2 regions of the Variovorax sp. 10L421 genome follow, and region 1 is predicted to be linked to the other one. Evidence: predicted binding sites of a transcription regulator. Region 1 holds the regulator's gene; the other holds the start of a gene.

The links. The regulator LexA, encoded in region 1, represses DNA repair genes until DNA is damaged. The targets are predictions, from matches to a motif close to ACTGTATNNNNATACAGT.
Region 2: AC1DFC_RS19510 (PA0069 family radical SAM protein) is a predicted target of LexA. The motif match lies at 2,274-2,291, and genes of this name have one in related genera.

What each region holds. Positions count from the first base shown of each region.
Region 1 covers NZ_JBFTJJ010000002.1:5,427-9,056, forward strand. The annotation lists gene adk (adenylate kinase) at 1-343, shown strand, start outside; gene AC1DFC_RS04030 (asparaginase) at 380-1,345, opposite strand; gene lexA (transcriptional repressor LexA) at 1,419-2,102, shown strand; gene AC1DFC_RS04040 (hypothetical protein) at 2,241-2,618, shown strand; gene AC1DFC_RS04045 (D-2-hydroxyacid dehydrogenase family protein) at 2,708-3,630, shown strand, end outside.
Region 2 covers NZ_JBFTJJ010000015.1:114,827-118,456, forward strand. The annotation lists gene AC1DFC_RS19505 (LysR family transcriptional regulator) at 1-813, opposite strand, end outside; gene AC1DFC_RS19510 (PA0069 family radical SAM protein) at 1,158-2,252, opposite strand; gene AC1DFC_RS19515 (GbsR/MarR family transcriptional regulator) at 2,370-2,954, shown strand; gene AC1DFC_RS19520 (thiol-disulfide oxidoreductase DCC family protein) at 3,015-3,437, shown strand; gene AC1DFC_RS19525 (SAM-dependent methyltransferase) at 3,470-3,630, shown strand, end outside.

The sequences.
Region 1 (3,630 bases):
CGTGCTCGAGATCGACGTGCCCTTCGGCGACATCATCGAACGCATGAGCGGCCGCCGCTCGCACCCGGCCTCGGGCCGCACCTATCACGTCAAGTTCAATCCGCCCAAGGTTGAAGGCAAGGACGACGTGACCGGCGAGGAACTGATTCAGCGCGAGGACGACAAGGAAGAAACCGTGCGCAAACGGCTCGACGTGTACAGCCAGCAGACGCGTCCGCTGGTCGACTACTACTCGGCCTGGGCCGAGGCCGACCCGGCCGCCGCCCCGAAATACCGCGCCATCAAGGGTGTGGGCACGGTGGACGAAATCACGCAACGTGCATTGGCTGCCCTGAACAGCTGATCCTCCCAACCGCCCCTGTACGGGGCGGTTTTGCTTTCACCCCAGCAGTTCCAGCATCAGCGCGATGCGCGCCTTCACGGGCGTCAATGCGCCAGCATCGCGCAGCTCGTCCCCGGCCTTCGGCAGGATGCGCCCGTTGGCGCAACGCGTGGCGCGAACAACCGCAACGCCTGCGTCCTGCGCCTTGAGCGCAGCCGCTTCCAGCGCGTGGTGCAGGGTGCCGTTGCCAGTGGCGGCAAGCACCAGTCCTCGCACGGGATCGGCACCGCCGAACTGCAGCAGCGCATCGATCACAGCACCGCTGGCGCCGGCATGGCTCATGACGATCTCGACGCGGGGCCACTGAACCGCAGCCTCCAGGAAGACCTTCGACGCGTGTGATGCAGCGCCTTCCGGCCAAGACCGGACAAGGCGAACCTCCCCTTCCTCGACATAACCGACGGGCCCAGCATCGCCTGAAGCAAAGGCGTCAGGCCGATAGGTGTGCACCTTCTGGATGTCGATGCCGCTGTGGATCGTGCCGGCGCACACCACCGCTACGCCTCGCGCGCCCTGCGTCGCGGCAACGCTGATGGCGTCGCGCACGTTCTGTGGTCCGTCGGGCGCCAGCGCGGTCGCCGGGCGCATCGCGCAGGTCAGTACCACGGGCTTGGAGGGCGCCAGCACCGAGTGCAGGAAGAATGCGGTCTCTTCGAGCGTGTCGGTGCCGTGCGTGATCACGACGCCTGCCACGTCGGCCTGCGCCAGCCAGTGCGCACTGCGCCGGGCCAGTTGCTGCCAGATGGCGAACGACATGTCCTTGCTGTCCACCTGCGCGACCTGCTCCGCTTCCAGCAACACGCCCTCAGGCGCCTCGATGCCGCCCAACAGGTCGGCCACGCCGACCTGTCCCGCGGTGTAGCCGATGTTGTCGCCGCTACTGGCGGCCCGGCCGGCAATGGTGCCGCCCGTGCCCAAAACCACGACACGGCGGCGCGATTCAGGCGAAGAGGAATTGACCATAGCTTGTCAACTTTTAAAAACTGGTTAAAAATACAGCTACTGGATATCTAGCCAGTGCCGCAAGGAACCACATATGCAGTTCGCCGTGAAGCTTACAGCCCGCCAGCAGCAGATCCTGGACCTGATCCAGAGCGCCATAGCACGCACCGGTGCGCCGCCCACGCGCGCCGAAATCGCCACCGAGCTCGGGTTCAAGTCGGCCAACGCCGCCGAAGAGCATTTGCAGGCGCTGGCGCGCAAGGGTGTCATCGAGCTCGTGAGCGGCACCTCGCGCGGCATCCGCCTCAAGGGCGACGCCCTGCGTTCGCTCAATGAAACACGCCACCGCGAAGGTGGCCAGTTCTCGCTCTCGCTGCCCGGCATGGCCCAACTGGCATTGCCGCTCATCGGCCGCGTCGCAGCCGGCTCGCCCATCCTCGCGCAGGAGCACGTCGACCAGACCTACTACGTCGAGAACACGCTGTTCCAGCGCCAGCCCGACTACCTGCTCAAGGTGCGCGGCATGTCGATGCGCGACGCCGGCATCATGGACGGCGACCTGCTCGCGGTGCAGGCCACCAAGGAAGCGCGCAATGGCCAGATCGTGGTTGCGCGCCTGGGCGACGAAGTGACCGTCAAGCGCCTGAAGCGCAACAAGCAGGTCATCGAGCTGCACGCCGAGAACCCCGACTACCCGACCATCATCGTCCAGCCCGGCGAGCCCTTCGAAATCGAAGGCCTCGCAGTCGGGCTCATCCGCAACACCATGCTGATGTAGGCCCCGCGGCCTGCTTTTTGCAGCACCCCATCCGGCAGCGACAGGTGGCGGGCGTATGGCGAAGAGTCGCCATCACCCTGTCGCAGCCGACTCAAGAAATCCTGCCTGTGTTCAACCTCATACTTTTTTGGAGTTCACATGGGAATCGCCCTCCTCGCCATCGCTGATTTCTGGATGCCGCTGCAATCGCTGGCCAGCCGCCTGATGCCGGCACACCGTCCTCGCCGCAGGGATCGCCTCGACGCTGCCGAATCCTCGACCGGACTTCGCTACGTGGCGGTGCGCCCTGCCTGCACCGCCCGCGCCGGCGGCGGTGCAACACCCACAGCAGCCAGCGCCGCGCCGGCGCGTCCGTTGCGCGTGGTTCGCGTGGTCGACGGCATGGGCCAGCAGCGCAGCAACCGCGTCGTGATCTCGGGCCGCATGGCCGATGTCTGCGCCGAACTCGACCGGCTGGCCGCACTCGAAACCGCCGAGACCGCGGCCGCGGCCCCTCGTTCGACCCGCCTTCACTGAGCCAGAACACCCCTGCGAGCGGCTGTGGGGTGGGTATCCAAACGTTCACTGGCACGACATTCCAATGCTGCGAGGCACAATGGCACGCCATGAACATTGTGATCCTCGACGATTACCAGGACGCCGTGCGCAAACTGCGCTGCGCCGCCAAGCTGGACGCGTACGCGGCCAAGGTCTATACCAATACGGTGAAGGGTATCGGGCAGCTTTCGGTTCGCCTCAAGGATGCCGACGTGATCGTGCTGATCCGCGAGCGCACCCAGATCTCGCGCCAGCTGATCGAAAAGCTGCCGAAGCTCAAGCTCATCTCGCAGACGGGGCGTGTCGCCGGGCACATCGACGTTACTGCCTGCACGGAACGTGGCGTCGCGGTCGCGGAGGGCTCGGGCTCGCCGCAGGCGCCTGCTGAGCTCACCTGGGCGCTCATCATGGCCGCCATGCGCCGGCTGCCGCAGTACATCAGCAACCTCAAGCACGGCGCGTGGCAGCAGTCGGGGCTCAAGTCGGCCTCGATGCCGCCCAACTTCGGGATCGGCTCGGTGCTCAAGGGCAAGACGCTGTGCATCTGGGGTTATGGCCGCATCGGCCAACTGGTGGCGCGCTATGGACAGGCTTTCGGGATGCAGGTCGTGATCTGGGGCCGTGAAGCCAGTTGCGCCAAGGCCCGCTCCGACGGCTTCCAGGTCGCACAGAACCGCCACGAGTTCTTTGCCGCGGCCGACGTGCTGTCGGTGCATCTGCGGCTCAACGAAGAGACCAACGGCCTCATCACGCTGGAAGATCTCTCGCGCATGAAGCCGACGGCGCTGTTCGTCAACACTTCGCGCGCCGAACTGGTCGAAGCCGACGCCCTGCTCGCCGCGCTCAACCGCGGCCGCCCCGGGCTGGCCGCCATCGACGTGTTCGAGAGCGAGCCGCCGCTGCAAGGCCATGCGTTGCTACGGCTCGAGAACTGCATCTGTACGCCGCACATCGGTTACGTCGAGCAGGAGAGCTACGAGAGCTACTTCGG
Region 2 (3,630 bases), on a different contig from region 1:
CACGCTCATCCCGCGTCCCGCTCGCATGTACAGCGGCAGCACGGGCACCAGCTGGCCCGTGGCCACTTCCGATGCCGTCAGGACCGCCGGCAACGCGACGATGCCGAGCCCGGCGCAGGCGGCCCTGCGCAGCGCCACCTGCACGTTGCTGGTGAAGCGCCCTCTCACTCGCACTTCTTCCTCTGTGCCGTCAGGCCCCTGCAGGCGCCAGGTGGCGTGGCTGCCGGTTTCCGGTGGCTGCGTCAGGCATTCGTGCTCGCTCAGCTCTTGCAGCGTGGCGGGTACACCGTGCGCCGCCAGGTAGGCGGGGCTGGCCAGGAGGCCAGCGTGGCTCGCGAAAATCCTTCGGGAAACGTAGCTCGAATCGGCCAGCGGGCCGATGCGAAATGCCACGTCGATGCGATCGGCAATGAGATCCGCCGGGACATCGCTGAGAACGAAGTCGAGTTGGACCAACGGATGCGCATCGAGAAACGCCGTCACCCATTCCATCTCGAAGTATTCGAAGAAGCTGGCCGATGCAGCCACCCGTACCGGGCCGCACGGCTCCTGGCTGCCGGAGACGTGCGATTGCCCTGCTTCGATCAGCTCCTCGACCGCGGGGCCGCATCGTTCACGAAAGGTTTCTCCCGCGCTGGTCAGCGTCAGTTTGCGGGTCGAGCGCTGCATCAGCCGGGTGCCCAGGCGCGCCTCGAGCTGCTGGATGCGGCGGCTCACCGTTGCCGAGGGCATGCGCAGCTGCCGCGCCGCCTCGGCAAAACTGCCGAAGCGCGCGACTTGGACGAACATTGCGACTTCATTCAGGTCGAGCACGAGATTCTTTCTGTCAATAGGTGATTTCAAATTCGCTTGCGCGCTTCGATTTATCAATTCCGTTTTTGCTATCGATCAATCACCGCTTTGCAATCGATCAAAATCCATCAGGTGCGGATACAATTCCAAAAATCCTGAGCACCAGCTGACCAATTATCATCGACGGGCGCCTTTACAAATAAGTTTCGAAATAGACCTTCGCTGCGGAGCTATTCCGCGCGGCTGCCATTTATATGGAAATAGCAGATAGTTGATCTAATCCACTATCTCCGCCAAGACGTTTTTTCCGCAATTGGCCCTTTGCTGATTCATATATGAATCTTTGCTTATTCCAGCCCGCACAGTTAGAACAAGCTGCCCTGCCCCACCGCGCTCGGCGGCCGGAACGCGGTGATGTCCAGCGGAATGCGCTCGCGGTTGAAGCCGAGGCGGTTCGCAGCCTTCTCGAAACGCTGATGGATCAGGTCGGCCCACAGGCCTGAGCCTTTCATGCGTGTGGCGAAGTCGGCGTCGTAGTCCTTGCCGCCGCGCATCTCGTGGATGCGCGCCATGATGCGGTCGGCGCGCTGCGGATAGTGCAGCGCAAGCCATTCCTTGAAGAGCGGCGCGACCTCCCAAGGCAGCCGCACCACCGTGTAGAAGGCGCTGCGCGCACCGGCTTCCCACGCGGCCTCGAGCACCAGTTCCATGTCTTCGGTCACGAAGGGAATCTGCGGCGCTACGCTCACACCCACCGGCACGCCGGCCGCGGCCAGCGTGCGGATGRCTCGCAGCCGTCGATGCGGCGCTGCGGCGCGCGGCTCCAGCTTGCGGGCGAGGTCGCCGTCGAGCGTGGTCACGGTGACGTACACGGCCGCAAGGCGGTCGGCCGCCATGGGCGCGATCAGGTCGAGGTCACGCTCGATGGCGCTCGACTTGGTGACCAGCGCGAACGGATGCCTCGTTTCCTTCAGCAGTTCGATGATCGAGCGCGTGAGCCGCAATTCGCGCTCGATGGGCTGGTAGCAGTCCGTGGCGGTTCCGATGGCGATGTAGCTGGGCCGATAGCTCCTGCGCCCAAGTTCGGCGCGCAGCACCTCGACGATGTTGCGCTTGGCGATGAGCTTGGTCTCGAAGTCGAGGCCCGGAGAGAGATTCAGGTAGCTGTGCGTGGGCCGGGCAAAGCAATAAATGCAGCCATGCTCGCAGCCGCGGTACGGATTGATCGAACGGTCGAAGGGGACGTCGGGCGAGTCGTTCTCGTTGAGCACCGACTTCACGTCCTCGAAGCGGATCTCGGTGGCGATGGGCTGCAGCTCGTTAGCCTCGGCCACGCCTTCCTCGAGCGTGCCCCAGCCGTCGTCGAAGGCGCTGCGCTCGTCCTTCGAGAAACGGTGCGCGAGTTGCGTGGCCGCACCGCGGCCCTTGATGGCGTGAACGGGGATCCGTGCAGTTGGCATGGCAGCTCCTTGGGCTTAAGTACTGTGTATTAATACAGTATTTCACCGATTCACATTCGTCGCCAATTTTTCTATTTCTCTATTGACAGAAATTTCGTAAATCCTAAACTCGACGCCATGGAACTCACCGACATTCAACGCAAGTTCGTGCTGCACTGGGGTGAAATGGGCTCGATGTGGGGCGTCAACCGCACCGTCTCGCAGATCCACGCGCTGCTCTTCGCGCACGGCAAGCCGATGAACGCGGAGGAACTGAGCGAAACGCTCGGCGTGGCCCGCTCCAACATCAGCAACAGCCTCAAGGAACTGCAGGCCTGGAACCTCGTGCGCGTGACCCACACGCTGGGCGACCGCCGCGATTATTTCGAGACCAGCGTCGACGTGTGGGAGCTGTTCCGCACCGTCGTGCGCGAGCGCAAGGAACGCGAATTCGACCCGACCGTGCGCGTGCTGCGCGAGCTGGTTTCCAGCCCCGACTTCCAGAAGGAGCCCGCCGATGCGCAGGACCGCATCCGCTCCACCATGGAACTCATGGACAAGCTCGCCACCTGGGCCGACGAAATGCTGCGGCTGTCGCCCGGCACGCTCGACAAGGTGATGACGCTGGGCGCCAGCGTGCAGAAGTTCGTTCGCGGCGAATCGGCGTCGCCCGGCAAGGGCGATGACGCCGACGCGCACCACGCCAGCCTGCCGATGATCTGAGGTCTCTTTTTTTGCCCATTTATTTCTGTTTTAACAGAAATATCGATAACAAAGAACGCCATGAGCCGCCCCGCCCTTCCCGCCTACCCGCTCACGATCTACTTCGATGCCAGCTGCGCGATCTGCTCTGCCGAAATGGGCAGCCTCAAGGCGCGCGACGCGGAAGCCCGGCTGCAACTGGTCGACTGCTCGCCAGTGGCGTTCAGCAGCGGTCCGGCCCCGCGCAGCGCGCTGATGGCGGCCATCCACGTATCGGACGCCGAAGGCCGGGTCTTCGTCGGCGTGCCGGCGATCCGCATCTGCCGCACGGCGGTCGGCCTGTCCAGCGGCAGCTTCCTGCTCGACCTGCCTCTGGTTGCACCGCTGGCCGACCGCGCCTATGCGCTGCTGGCGCGCAACCGCTACCGCATTCCGCGCTGGCTGGCCGCAAGGCTGGCGGGGCGCGTCGCGTCCTCCTGCGACGACGGCAACTGCCGCCTCTGAGAACCAACGAACAACCATCTGAGGGAATCGCCATGTCCACTGTTTTCCGGCCCGACTTCCGCACGCCCCACGACACGCCCCTGCGTATCCCGGCGAGCCACGCAAGCGCGCCCATCACGGCCGAGGACACGCAGGACTACTTCACCGAAGTCGCAGTCGACTACAGCGCGTGGAGTCCCAGCTACAACATGCA